Regions from separate parts of the Marinobacter sp. 1-3A genome, predicted to be linked through region 1. Evidence: riboswitches for the same ligand, from Rfam matches in the RefSeq annotation. Region 1 holds a riboswitch; the other holds the start of a gene.
What was found. Region 1 has a riboswitch for cobalamin ahead of FE848_RS03865 (TonB-dependent receptor domain-containing protein). Riboswitches for the same ligand answer to the same signal wherever they lie in the genome.
Positions count from the first base shown of each region.

Region 2: linked by a shared signal. The riboswitch ahead of FE848_RS18170 (ribonucleoside-diphosphate reductase subunit alpha) and the one ahead of FE848_RS03865 (TonB-dependent receptor domain-containing protein) in region 1 are both predicted to bind cobalamin.

Region 1 covers NZ_VCGZ01000002.1:146,004-153,312, forward strand. Annotated here, with positions in the region: gene FE848_RS03860 (cobalamin-binding protein) at 1-35, opposite strand, end outside; gene FE848_RS03865 (TonB-dependent receptor domain-containing protein) at 50-1,870, opposite strand; cobalamin riboswitch at 2,030-2,238, opposite strand; gene cobD (threonine-phosphate decarboxylase CobD) at 2,268-3,347, opposite strand; gene cbiB (adenosylcobinamide-phosphate synthase CbiB) at 3,287-4,234, opposite strand; gene cobT (nicotinate-nucleotide--dimethylbenzimidazole phosphoribosyltransferase) at 4,393-5,463, shown strand; gene FE848_RS03885 (histidine phosphatase family protein) at 5,478-6,101, shown strand; gene cobU (bifunctional adenosylcobinamide kinase/adenosylcobinamide-phosphate guanylyltransferase) at 6,082-6,597, opposite strand; gene FE848_RS03895 (porin) at 6,709-7,309, opposite strand, start outside.
Region 2 covers NZ_VCGZ01000019.1:5,547-12,855, reverse strand. Annotated here, with positions in the region: gene FE848_RS18170 (ribonucleoside-diphosphate reductase subunit alpha) at 1-1,383, opposite strand, end outside; cobalamin riboswitch at 1,539-1,735, opposite strand; gene FE848_RS18165 (DUF3047 domain-containing protein) at 1,922-2,554, shown strand; gene FE848_RS18160 (substrate-binding periplasmic protein) at 2,564-3,397, opposite strand; gene nhaB (sodium/proton antiporter NhaB) at 3,490-4,995, opposite strand; gene FE848_RS18150 (CobW family GTP-binding protein) at 5,102-6,109, opposite strand; gene FE848_RS18145 (biotin-dependent carboxyltransferase family protein) at 6,157-7,134, opposite strand; gene pxpB (5-oxoprolinase subunit PxpB) at 7,131-7,309, opposite strand, start outside.

The DNA.
Region 1 (7,309 bases):
GCGCAAAGCAATGCTTTAACCGGCCAGTGGTTCATTAATTAACTCTCGCTCAGCGGAGATCGTAGCGCACGGTAAGCATACCCGTGCGACCCGAAGCGATATACTTTACACCATCAAAACGTTCGGCCGTTGAGTACTCTTTATCCAGTGCGTTCACCAGTGTCAGGCGTGCATTCCAGTCCGGAGCGAAATTCCAGGCCGCACGTAGATCCAAGGTTGCAAAGCCGGCGAGTCGGTTGTTATTCGCCGCGTCGTCGTAACGATCGCCTTCTGCAACCACAGACCCACCGAATGTAAAGTCACTGATCGCCTTGTCCAGATCAATCCGGGCGGTACGACTTGTGATGCGACGGAGCTGATTGCCGGTTTTGCGGTCTTCAGGATCCAGGTAAGTCAGGGCGACAGCCGTGCGCCAGCCGTTGTACTCGTATCCAGCGCTAGCTTCTGCACCCTGAATTCGCGCTCTATCTATGTTGACCCGCGTATCGACAGTGCCCACCTGGCCCGAACCAATCAGATTTTCAATGTCCATCTGATAGATTGCCAGGTCCCAGAACCATCTTTCATATGACCCGCTCGCACCTAATTCATAGTTTTCTGACGTCTCGGGTTCCAGATCCGGGTTACCCTGGTAATTGAACGCCAGCGGCCAGTAAAGATCATTAAATGTGGGAGCTCTGAAAGCAGTGCCGTAGCTGGCACGCACACGGTGCGAGCGGTCGAACATATAGCCAAACGCCACGCCGCCAGTTTCTTTGGTTCCGTATGCTTCGTTATCATCACTGCGCAGGCTGAACTGAGCATCAACGGGGCCAAAATTCAGCCGTAGCTGGCTGAACACGGCGGCGTTAGTACGGCTGGTTTCGGAATAATCCTGGGTACTGCTAACTTCGTCCTGTTGGAGCTCGGTACCCACAACCAGCTCATGGACACTATATGTGAAAGTGTTTTCCCACTGGGCCTGCCGCAACCGTGTGTTATAGGTGGTGTCACTAAAGCTGCTGAAGGTATCCGACTCGTCTCTCGATTCCGAAAACTGAATTGACGTTTTCCAGTTGTCATTCACAGGCGTCATAAGCCCAAGGCCAAAGGTTCGGATCATATAATCAATATTGCCGCCCTCGTACTCTGTGTTACCTTCAGACTGCAACAGCATTACGCTCGCTTCGCCGCCATTGTCCAAGGCGTGCACTACCCGGCCAAGACCGGCAGTATTGCGGAAACCTTTATCCTCACCGTCTTCAATAATCGCCGTACCATCAGTTTCCTTGTGCAGACCACTCAGGCTGAACCTTGTGTTGCCCACGGAGCCTGAAACACCTGCGCTCACTTTTTGGGTATCGAAATTGCCTGCTCCGGCCTCGACCCAACCTCTCTTGCCGTACTTGGGATCAAGCGTAAAGGCCTGAACAACGCCTCCCATGGCATCGGCACCATAAAGTGAACTGCGAGGCCCCCTTACAATTTCAACACGCTCAATCAGGTCTGTTGGAAAGTACTGCCAGGAAGCGCCACCGCTGGTTGCGGAACGGAGTTTTACGCCATCCACAAGCAATACAGTTCCTGCGTTCTGAACACCGCGGGTGTATACACTTGTCGTTTTGCCGAAAGAGCCGTTACCGGTCACGTTAATGCCTGGCTGGCCACGCAAAAGGTCAGTGAAATCCGCAGGAGCTTTGGAACGAACCTCTTCCTCATCAATGACCGTGACCGACGCAAGGCTTTCACCAACCGTTTTCGGCCCCAGCGTTGCGGTAACAACAATGGGATCCAGTTGCGGCGACTCGGCTTCCTGGGCTATGGCTATCGAGAGGGGGTTGAATGCAAAAGGGAGTACCAGAGCACCGGTAATCGATCGGGAAACTTTCATTACATACACTCGCAGTCACACCACGCGCACCCGCATGGTTGATTATTTAGTGCTGCAAAGGGAAGCGTAGCCCGACAAAAAACAGGCTGGAGCATAACAAGGGGTGGGGAAATTCCGTGAGACAGGCCGGTGTTTACCCACCGCAACTGCCCTCCGCAGCGTTCGGTGTGTTTGACAGGCCGGTCTCCGGACTTGTGAGCGTATGCTGATCGGCACAAACCTTCCCATGCTTGCACACAGTGGCATCTTTCTTAGCCGATCACTCACTTACCGTTGCGGGGGCAGTGCCGGACTTTAACCGGCTTCCCGTTTCACTGCTGGGGCGTTGATGATTACGCGACAACAGCACCTACAAACGCAGGGCAAGGCTAACAACGCGTTAATGTCTGGTCAATGACTAATCGCAAGGCTTGCCCGCTAACGCGACTTCCAGCTTCTGCCACTGGCTCTCACCTCCTGGCAGCCCAAACCTCAACATTCCCGGTTGTTCAAAGACCCTGACCAACACCGCCCAGGTGGCCAACTGATCCGCCAGCGGCTGAGGCCTGTCGAGACGCACGGTCTGAAATAGCGTGCCACTACCAACCAGCGTTAGCCCTGCTGTCTGCAACATTGCACGCAACCTGGAAGCGCTGAACTGCAGGTTCATCCGGGATTGCTGCTGCCACGCCCCATCTTCTAGCGCCCTGCGCATTACGAAACGACCAGGCCCACTAAGGGACCAGGGCCCGAGCATTAATTTCAACGACTCGGCAACAACTGAGTCTGAAAGCACCGCCCCCGCTCGCACGCCAGCCAACCCGAAAAACTTCCCCAGAGAACGCAGAATAACCAAACCCGGCAAACCGGCACGGGGCGCCAAACTGAATGCCGGCGTAGCATCCATAAACGCTTCATCAACAACCAACCAGCCACCGCGCTTCTGCAACCGCCGATGCCAGCGCAAGAGAGTAGAGGGCGGGACGATTGCTCCAGTAGGATTATTAGGATTGATCCACACCAGCACATCCAGCCGGTCCAGCCACCGGTCATCACAGCCTGTCGCCCCACCGCCTGTTTGCTCAGGCCCTATCGGAACAATTGCATGGCCCGCCTGCCGCCAGTTGTGGCCATGCTCACGATAGCCCGGCACGGGTATACCCACACGGCAGGGTTTGCGTAATTTCGGCAGCGCCATAATCGCCGCCTGGCTACCCGGCACAGGCACACAGGCCGCTTCCGCGGGCGTTCCTGACCACTTGCGAATAACTTCTTCAAGCCCATCATCGGCTTCGGGCAGCCTTTGCCAAAGCTCTGCCGGTATCTCAGGCACTGGCCAGCCATTGGGGTTAATGCCGGTAGACAGATCAAGCCATTCCGACCGAGGGATTCCCCAGCGTTCTGCCGCTTGGTTCAAGCGCCCTCCATGTTCCAGCATCATGATGAATGCAACGCCAAAAATATAAACACTGTGGTCACCAGAACCGCCACAAGCCATAGCCAGACACCGCGCCGCACCAATGCGATCGCAGCGTCCACACTGGCGGAGCTCGCATCATGAGCACCACCCAGCACCAGGCGCTGCTTGACGCCGGAAGGATAGGGTGAGGGCCCGCCAAGCTGAACATTCAGTGCGCCGGCACCCGCCGCCATCACAGGGCCGGCATTGGGGCTATCCCATTGTGGCGCCTGATTTCTCCAGCACCACCAGGCCAGTTTGCGATGGCCCAGCAGCATGTAGGTAAGCGCTGTCAGGCGGGCCGGCACCCAGCCCATAAGGTCATCCAGCCGGGCTGCCACTCGGCCAAAATACAGAAACCGTGGGTTGCGATAGCCCCACATGGCATCCAGGGTATTCACCATTCGGTGCAGCACCACACCCGGAATGCCTGCAACCAGGAACCAGAACAAACTGGCAAACACCGCATCGGCTCCATTCTCCAACATGGACTCAGTTGCCGCTGCAGCCACACCTTTTTCGTCCAGCGCACTCGCCTTGCGGCTGACAATACGGCTGACTTGCTCACGAGCTGTATCAAGATCGCCGGCCCGCAATGGCTCTGCCACTGCTTTGCCATGCTCAGCCAATCCGCGAAGAGATAGGGCGAGCCAAAGGACAATCGATTGAATCAACACCAACGGCCAGCCATCAAGAGTGGCAGACGCCCAGATCGCCAGGCCCAAAAACGGCGCTGTGAGCAAAAACACGGAAAACAGACCAGCCAACAGACTTAGCCGGGAATTAGTCGGTGTGGTGTTAAATTGCTTTTCAGCTGCATTTGCCAAATGCCCAAACCCGACCAGAGGGTGAAAGTGGCGGGGCTCACCGAACAGATAATCAAGGGCGAGAGCAAGCACAAGAACAATCAAAGGAGCGAATAGCAACACTGGTGATCCCGAGCCGGTCAGTCGATGAAAGCGTCAAGCCTACCTCATTACAGCCAGTCGGAGTATGATCCCGCTCCATACTCTATTGAACCCAAGCCCTGATCACCGCAATAGCTCCTTGCATTGCGATCTATTGATGTCTGAAGGTATGTGAAATGTCGTTTCCCAGCAGTTGGACTACCCCTCCCCAGCAACCCGATGCACTGTTATTTGAACGAGCCGCACAACGCCAAAACGTTCTGACCAAACCGGCCGGCTCGCTGGGCCGGCTTGAAAACGTGGCGGTTCAGCTAGCCGGTCTGCAGGGCACAGTTACGCCAGCCGTTGATCGTGTTCAGATCAGTGTTTTTGTGGGTGATCACGGTATTTGTGAGGAAGGCGTTTCAGCCTATCCCCAGGCGGTTACGGCTCAAATGATTGCCAACTTCGCCAATGGCGGCGCGGCCATAAGCGTGCTGGCCAAATCCCTTGGGGCGGAACTGGAAGTTGTTAACCTGGGAACGGTTGCGGATGTTCCACCCAACTTACCCGGTGTTATCGATGCTCACATCGCACCCTGCACCCGTAATTTTTCAGAAGCCGATGCCATGACGACGGAGCAGCTATGCGCCGCGCTGAGCCACGGCGATGCCGCAGCCCAGCGTGCTGCAGACAAGGGCAGCCAGTTATTCATTGGCGGCGAAATGGGTATAGGCAACACCACTTCCGCCACGGCTCTTGCCAGCTCTCTCATGAGCAAAAATCCCATGAAACTGACCGGGCCCGGTACGGGTCTGGATGTGGCGGGCGTGCGCCACAAAGCGGAAGTCATCATTCTGGCCATTCAGCGCCACGATAACGACGACGATGGCGAGGATGCCATTGCCGTGCTCAAGGCCTTTGGCGGCTTTGAAATTGCCGCTCTGGCTGGCGCTTTTGCTGGCTGCGCAGCACGATCCATTCCGGTGCTGGTCGACGGCTATATTGCTTCTGTTGCAGCTTTGCTTGCGGTAAGCCAGCAACCAGACATACGCCCATGGCTACTGTTTGCACACCGCTCTGCTGAGCCGGGCCACGAAGCCATTCTTGAGGCACTGGATGCCGAACCCCTGCTGGATCTTGGCATGCGTCTTGGTGAGGGCAGCGGCGCAGCTGTAGCGATTCCGCTACTGAGAATGGCCTGTGAGCTACACAACAAAATGGCCAGCTTTGAAGACGCTGGCGTTAGCAATAGAGACCAGGAATAAAGAGGATTGGCATCATGGCTGATAGCACATCCATGTTTGACCTTATTCGCCACGGCGAGCCGGAAGGCGGCCCCATGTATCGCGGCAGCAAAGACGACCCGCTAAGCGAGATGGGGTGGCAGCAGATGCGAAGCGCGGTTACTGAAAGCGACCGCTGGGATGCCATAGTTACGTCGCCCATGCTGCGTTGCGTACACTTCGCTCAGGAGTTGGCGGATACCCGCGGGATTCCCCTGCACAAGGACGAGCGCTTGCGGGAGATCAACTTCGGGGAATGGGAAGGGCGCACGGCGGATGAGGTAATGGCCAACGATGGCGAGAGGCTAAGCCAGTTCTGGGCGAATCCGGTTGCCCACACGCCTCCCGGTGGTGAAACAGCCAAGGACTTCAATCGCCGCGTTACTGAAAGCTGGCACCATTGGCGGGAAGAACTTGCGGGCCAAAAGGTCCTGATCGTTTGCCATGGTGGCGTGATACGAATGGTTGTTGCAGATGTAATGAACATCCCTCTGGAGCATTCGTTCTCCAGCGTAGCCACGCCCTATGCCTGCCGCAGCAGAATACAGGTAGACACCTCGGCCCACGGGCTTTTCCAAAGCCTTGTAGCCCACGGATCATTCAAGGCTTCAACACCATAGGCAGCCCGGCGACACTCATCACCACTTTGTCGCTCACTGCGGCCAACGCCTGATTCAGCCAACCCAGCTCATCCGCAAAACGCCGGGTGAGTGGGTCCATTCCGATCGTACCCAAGCCTACCTCATTGCTGACTATCACAAGCTCGCCAGGATAAAGGCTTACCTGATTTAAAAACGCTTCCCGTTCCCGGTCAAAGATTTCTTCTCCTGCGTGCAACAGGTTGCTCACCCACAAGCTCATGCAATCAATCAGTATGCACGGCGCATGCGTGGTTTTCCCCTGGCGGGCAAGCACTTGGGCCAGAGCCAGCGTCTCTTCCTCAAGCCCCCAACCATCCGGGCGCTGCTGTTGATGGCGCTGAATGCGCGTGCGCATCTCGTCGTCTCCGGCGGTTGCGGTTGCCAGGTACACCACTGAATTGTTTGTGCCCGAAGCCAACCGCTCCGCAAGCGCGGTTTTACCGGAACGGATACCGCCAAGAACCAAAGTGTGCATGCAATTCTGCCTCCGGGAATCAGGAGTGCATGCTAACTGGCCAACCGACCGAAAAGCAAAAAGCCCCGCGAACGGGGCAAGGGTTGGAGAGAACTTATTTCCAAAGGCAGATTAGAACTTCACGCGGGCACCGGTCATAGCAATATTGATGTCATCGTAGCTACGCTCTTTTGCACTCAACTGATAGTTATTGAACGAAGCGTACACATCCAGCCATTTCGCTGGCGCATAGACATAACTGATGCCGTAGGCTTTAACTTCGCTATCGGTTACAGGAGCTGGCGTATACTCAGTGCGGTCTTCACCGATCGCATGGTGAATCGCTACCGAGTGGTTGCCGGTTTTGTAGCCGGTTTTCACCATATAGAAGTCCGAGGAGGTTCGTGTTTTATCCTCCTGCATGGAATAGACGCCACCAAGGTTGAAGCCACTGGTGTGTAGCCAGGAAGCGGACCCACCATAGGTTTCCAGTTTATCGACTGCACCGCCAACGTCCTTGCGGGAATAGCCAACACCCGCAACCAGCTTGCCCGCCAATGGCAAGGTCAGGGTAGCCGCCAGCTCGGTTACATCATCACTGCCGGTGCCGCCACTTTTTTGCTTGTAACCCTGGCTCACTGAAACAGTTACAGGGCCAATACGGGGGCTGTCATAACGCACGCGGTCGTAGCGTGCTTCAAAATCCTGGTTGTTCAGAGCCTGAAGCAGTTTT
Region 2 (7,309 bases), on a different contig from region 1:
ATCGTGGGTGCGGCGGCGTTCGTCACCGGTGTTTTTGCGCAGCTCCAGAAACTCTTCGATGTCCAGGTGCCAGCTTTCCAGATAGGCACACACGGCGCCTTTGCGCTTGCCGCCTTGGTTCACGGCAACAGCGGTATCGTTCACCACTTTCAAAAATGGCACTACGCCCTGGCTTTGGCCGTTGGTGCCTTTGATGCGGGAGCCCAGTGCGCGCACGGGTGTCCAGTCGTTGCCCAGTCCGCCAGCCCACTTGGAGAGCATGGCGTTGTCGCGAATGGCGCCGTAGATGTCTTCCAGATCGTCGCCCACGGTGGTGAGGTAACAGGACGACAGCTGGGAGTGGCGGGTGCCGCTGTTGAACAATGTGGGAGTGGAAGACATGTAGTCGAACGAAGACAACAGATTATAGAACTCGATGGCGCGGCTGTTGGGGTCGTCTTCACGCAATGCCAGGCCCATTGCCACGCGCATGAAGAACACTTGGGGCAATTCCAGGCGGTCTTCTTTCCAGTGCAGGAAGTAACGGTCGTAGAGGGTTTGCAGGCCGAGGAAGCCAAACTTCTGGTCGCGCTCGGGCTTGATGGCAGCACCCAGCTGCTCAAGATCGAATGCAGCCATGGCTTCATCCAGCAGCTCGTAGCGAATGCCTGCGTGAATAAAAGCGCTCAGAGCCTGTGGATAAACGTCGGCGAGGCTCAGGCTGGTGTCGAGGTTTAGAGCGGTGACGCTTTCAAGGCGCAGTTGTTCCAGGAGCAGGCGGGCGGTGACAGCACTGTAGTCTGGCTCACGTTCGATGCGGCCGCGGGCGGTCATTATCAAGGCGCTCAGTACTTCGGCTTCGTCGATACCGTTGTAGAGGTTGCGGATGGCTTCGTCCACCAGGGATTCGGCTTCTATGCCTTCCAGGCCTAATGCAGCCTTTTCAACCTGCTGCTTCATCAAGCCCAGATCCAGCGGTGCGGTGCGGCCATCAGCGAGTTTTACGGTAAGGGTTGGGTGGGCTTCTACCGGTTCGTGCAGGGCGCGTTCGCGGGCGTGTTCTTCGCGGTAGAGTACGTAGGCGCGGGCAACTTTCTGCTCTTCCGCGCGCATCAGGGCCAGTTCTACCTGGTCTTGTATGTCTTCAATGTGTACCCGGCCACCGGCTTTCAGGCGACGGCTGATGGCCTGCACAACTTGCTCGGTTACCCGGTGAACAGCGTCGTTTATACGCGCAGAGCCAGCGGCTTGGTCGCCTTCAACGGCAAGAAAGGCCTTGGTAACGGCTACGCTGATTTTCGATGGGGTAAAGCTGACCAGATTGCCGTTGCGTTTGATTACCTGCAAGGCTTCTGTGGCGGATGGCGATGAGGGCCGAGGCTCGGCCAGAGCGGTCGCAGACATGCGGTTTTCTCCTGAATACGCGTTAATTCCGTAACCTTCGCGTACGCAGGACAAACGTCAGCATCAGCCTGTAATCGCTATACAGCGGCTGTAATCATGCCTTGTTTGTTGCTGCTCACCTTGTAGGGCCAAATGCAGGCGCCTGAGTCGCGAAGGTACAGTGTGTATTCCCTGGCAGGTCTTCGGACTCAGGGGCGTGAACCTTTCGGCTCTGCCTTGCGTGGCGACTTCCCGGCTTGCGCCAGTGTCTTTGTGCCACGCTCGTTCCCCAATACCGCTGCGCGTCAGTTCCGGATTCTCACCGGATTCCCGATACCATATCTGGTATCAAACCAAGGATTTGGGCACTATATACAGGATAGCCAAGATGAACAAGGCACTTTCTTTGAATCCTTCGGTCTCCTACAAACACACAACAACTCGAGACTATCCAATGCGCACCTCATCGCACCCCACTATTTGGCTGCTCCTAGCTGCACTCGCCCTGGCCTCTTCTCACCTGTCAGCACAGGAGCCAGTGCTCCCGGCATTTTCCGAAATGGCATCGCTGGATGATGGCTGGGAACCGCTTGAATTCCCCAACATAACGCAGCTCTCCCACTACGAACTGATTTCAGAGAACGGCTCCAGGGTGGTTAAAGCCGAAACCTCCGGCGGTGCTTCCGGCCTGATAACCCGGCTGGATATAGAGCCAGAAAGCTCACCGATACTGGCCTGGCGCTGGAAGGTGTCGAATGTATTTAAAAAGGGCGATGCCCGGAACAAAGCTGGTGATGACTACCCTGCCCGGATCTACATCGCCTTCGAGTTCGAGCCGGAGAAAGCGGGCTTTTTCGAGCGGGCCAAGCGCAAAACAGTGGAGGTGTTGTTTGGTGAGAAACTGCCGGGCAATGCCCTGAACTACATTTGGGCAAACACCCTGCCGGAAGGCGAGTTTATTGACAATCCCTACACCGACAAAACCGTGATGATTGCCGTTAACTCTGGCAGCGGAAATGTCGGGGAGTGGGTAGCCATAGAGCGGGATATCGTGGCGGACTATCGCCAGGCCTTCGGGGAAAATCCGCCGCCAATCCGGGGTATCGCGATCATGTCGGATTCTGACAATACCGGTGAGCAAGCAAGTGCTTGGTACGGCGATATCACGCTAACCAAGAAAAAAAAGAATTAACAGGCAATTTTAACGATGTGCCTGAGGGAACCCCGGGATCACAAAGCCTGCTTTGAACGGTCTTACGGGCGGCGCTTCACCCCGGCTGACAAGCCTCAGGTAGGCATCATCAATTTTTTCCCGAAGCACTGAAGCGCGTGGGCTTGCCAGGGAATACAGCCAGGCCGAGTAGCGTGATCTTATTTCCGAACCGAGAATCTTGCTGTCTGATGGCAACGTCAGCATGGGCTCAACTGTTTCGCGGTAATCCAGTACATAATCACCGCGCTTGAGCTTGAGCATCTCGAGTGCAGCACGGCTGTTGGGCGCTTCAGTAAGCCGAATACGATCTGAATTATCAAGCCATGTCAGCAAGCCACCATAAGTGTACCCCCCGATCACAATGACCGTTTTCCCTTCCAGTTGATCAAAGTGGGTCAGTGGTTCTGAATCTTCCAGATGCCAGGCATTGAGCCGTGTTGGATAAACATTTACCCAACTCTCAAGCACCTCGTACTTGAGAGTCGGCACACCGGAAAGGCCGGGAAACAGGTCAACCGCGCCGCTTTTCAGGTACAAATAAACCCGGCTTACAGGCAGGTAAATGAACTCGGCTTCGTAACCGGCTTCCTCGACAACTTTTCTAGTCAGATCAACAAAAAAACCCGCCGGTTCGCCCTGTTCATTCCGGTATTCAGCGGGGGGGAATTCGGTGTACGCAATGCGCACTTTGTTCCCCGCAGTATCAGCCAGGGCAGGCCTTGTTAGGGCAACAGCCGCCAGTACTGCAACCACCATCACTATTCGGGCTGCCAAGCCCCGGAACTGCGCCGGGGCTAAATATCGATTCCAGAGTCTGCGCATAGTAACGATTCGTTGAATGTGCCGACATATTGAAGGTATGCGGACTTTTCAAACTACCTGAGATGAGATTAGCAGAGCCCTGTGGAAAGGCATCAGATATGGAACATCACCATATACAGGCCAACACCACCCATCACCATAGTATAGGGGAAGGCCATTACGACCATTCGCCCATAGGATAGACGAACCAGAGGCGCAATGGCAGACGTCAGCAAAAACAGGAAGGCGGCCTGGCCATTCGGTGTTGCCACGCTTGGCAGGTTGGTGCCGGTGTTAATAGCAACGGCAAGGCTTTGAAAATGCTCATAACTGATACTACCAGCATCCAGTGCCTGTTTGATTTCACTGATATACACAGTGGCCACAAACACATTATCGCTGATCATGGATAGCAGGCCGTTGGCAATAAAGAACATACCTGGCTGCTGCCCTTCCGGAAGTGACAGCACGTAGTCGATCACAGGCTTGAACAGATGCTGCTCATGAATCACCGCTACAACCGCAAAGAACACAACTAGCAGGGACGTAAACGGCAGCGACTCCTGGAAGGCCTTTCCTATCTGGTGCTCGCTGGTTACTCCGGTAAACGAAGTAATCAGTATGATAACGAGCAGGCCAATCAAACCCACTTCGGCCAGGTGCAAGGCCAGGCCCACCACCAGAATCAGCGCTGCAGCCGCCTGCACCCAAAGCGCTGCCTGATCTGCCTTGGTACGCTTGGCGCGCTCGTTATCTGCAAACTCTTCCAGCACCCGCCGAACCGATTTGGGAAGCCGACCACCGTAGCCAAACCAACGCATTTTCTCCAGCACCCAGCAGGTTACCAACCCGGCGACCAACACGGGAATGCTGACTGGCGCCATGTGCAGGAAAAACCCGATGAAGTCCCAGCCCACTACCTTGGCGATCAACAGATTCTGGGGCTCACCCACCATGGTTGCAACGCCGCCCAGAGCGGTACCTATAGCGCCGTGCATCAACAGGCTGCGCAGAAACGCCCGGAAGTTTTCGAGATCATCCCGGTGCAGTTCAATAACCTCGTCATCGCTGTCTGAATTATGATCGCTACTCTGATAGCCCTTACCCGAGGCCACCTTGTGGTAAACCGAGTAAAAGCCAACTGTAACGCTGATGATAACCGCAGTCACTGTGAGGGCGTCCAGAAAAGCAGACAGCACCGCCGCAGCCATGCAGAACATAAGTGAGAGGGCAGATTTCGATCGCACCCCTACCAGTATCTGGGTGAACGCGACCAGTAGCAGGTCCTGCATGAAATAAATGCCAGCCACCATGAACATCAGCAGCAGGATAACCGGGAAATTGGTCAGCACTTCCAGATACACCGCATCCGCCGTGGTAAGGCCGATCAATAATGCCTCTATTGCCAGCAAACCGCCGGGCAATAACGGGTAACACTTCAACGCCATGGCAAGAGTGAAAATAAACTCTGCTATAAGCAACCAGCCCGCTGTAACCGGCCCCAACAGGTACATAACGATCGGGTTAACGATCAAAAACAGCAGGATAATCTGCTTGTACCAGACGGGAGCCTTGCCAAGAAAGTTACTGGAAAATGCGGAAAAAACGGTTGTGGGCATTGCGGAGGTTCTTTTGAGTTAACGAGCGATAACAGTATATGGCGCCATGCCATTATCTTCCTTGACATTCCTGCGCCGGTTAATGCGACAAACATACAGTATAGCCCTATCCTTTAGTACTGGCAGATGTCCGTACTACCAAGGCACTGCGAAGTTCGTGATCCAGATCATTTTGCTCCAGCGCGCGGCTGATAATTTCAACCCGAGACTCATCAGCGGGCTCCGTTTCCAGCAGTGTCAGTACGCCCTCAACGGCATTGAACATCCACCAGCCTCTGTTGGTATGCACCACCCCTTTGAAGCGCTCGAACCCTCCACTACTGGCGAGGCTTTGTAGCGCTATCTGATCGAACACCCGGTCTTTGTGAACGCGCCAACCCATGCTGGTAAAACCGTCGCCTTTGTTGAAATAGGACTGCCAGGGTTCATCCTCCAGTGAGGGTTTCTCCGCCAGGGCTTTACCATGGTGATGGTGGTGGCTTTCAGGAAAATGCGCGGGTAGTCGATCGGAATCCCCTGCTAGCCATTCGAGGGGAAGCTGCCCGCCACTAATCTGTCCGATGCGCCGCTTTGCCGGATGCCAGTCGCTCGCCCAGGAGTCGAACCGCGCTAACTGCTCATCCGTGCACAGATCTGCTTTGCTCGCCACCAACAGATCCGCCACTGCAACCTGGTCGTGGAATTGCTGACTGGCAAGCACACGCTCGTCTTCCAGCCGGCGCGGGTCGACCAAGCAAACAGACGTCGAAAGGTGTACCACATCCTTGTAAAACTCTCCGGTCAGCGTTTTGATCACCTGTGCCGGGTGGCCCAGCCCGGTTGGCTCGATAAACAACCGATCTGGGCGCGCGAAGCTGATCAAACTGTTGAGCCCTATCTGCATAGGCAACCCGGAAACGCAGCACATACAGCCACCAGGCACTTCTTTCACCGCCACGCCCTGGTTCGACAGAAAGGCCCCGTCGATACCGACCTCTCCAAATTCATTCACCAGCACCGCCCAGCGCTCGCCTTCCGGCTTCTGCTTCAGCAGGTTGAGGATTGCCGTGGTTTTACCAGCACCGAGAAAGCCAAGTACCAGGTGCGTGGGAATGGGTTTCGAGTTGTGTGCCATGGATTGATTCTTTGTCATCGTCCAAATACTGTGTTTATGCGAGCATGTTATAACATAACATTATTGTCACGCACACACTCGAACTGTCTCCGGAACAATCTGAGCTCCCTAAGCGCAGCCTCGTGCCCACTGGCAACCAGCCGCACGCGCTGCTTCGGTAAACACTGGGCCAGCCGGGAGGCTGACAGCGGCGATAGCGAACCTAATCGGGGGTAACCGCCAATGGTCTGGCGATCGTTCAGCAGCACGATAGGCTGGCCATCCGGCGGCACCTGCACGCCGCCCAGGTTGATTCCCTCAGAAACCAAGCTACGAATGTTGCAGTGCAGCTTGGGGCCAATCAGGCGTACGCCCATGCGATCGGCGCGATCATCCACCTGCCACCAGGTGTTGAACGCGTCAAACAGACTGCGGCCGGTGAAATGAGCAATCTGCGCCCCCGGAAGTATGTCCAGCACAGCTGGCTGGCTGAAATCAGGTCGGGCTTCCTGCGGTGTCTGCATCACGCCTTGGCCACAGCTCCTTCCGCTTGCGTAAACAAACAACTGATCCCCTTCAGCCAGTTTGCAGCCCTTTCCGCTAAACCCACCCAGCTCATCCCGAACAACGCTGGCAACACTGCCTAAAACCGGCTCTGCTACAAAACCGCCGCACACCGCCAGATACGCACGCAGCCCACTCATCGGCTTGGCGAAAGCCAGAACCTCGCCTTCTTCCCAGCGCACTCGCTGCCACAAAGGAACAGGCTCATTGTTGAGAGTGGCCCCCAGATCGGCGCCGGCAATAGCGATGTGCAGGTTTCTTTCGGCCACTAGCTGCAAGCCGCCGAACGTTATTTCCAGATTGGCGGTACCCCAAGGGTTGCCGGTCAGGTGGTTGGCCCAGGCCCAAGAGTAAAGATCGGCCGGGCCGCCCTGAGTAACGCCCAGATGGCGCACCCCAAACCTTCCGCTGTCCTGCAATAGCGCCAGAGGACCGGCCCGTAACACTCGGATACCCGGCTGCGGCTTCTCCCGGTGGCTCACGATTCACGCCCCATAGGTGTGCTGCTCCCACCTTCACGCTCAAAGGTTTCGCGGCTGACGGAAACAAAGCGCACCTGATCGCCAACCCGCAGAAGGCTGAACCCTTCACGCCGCCGATCAAACAAACGGGCACTGGTACGCCCCAATAAGTTCCAGCCTCCGGGAGTTTCTGTCG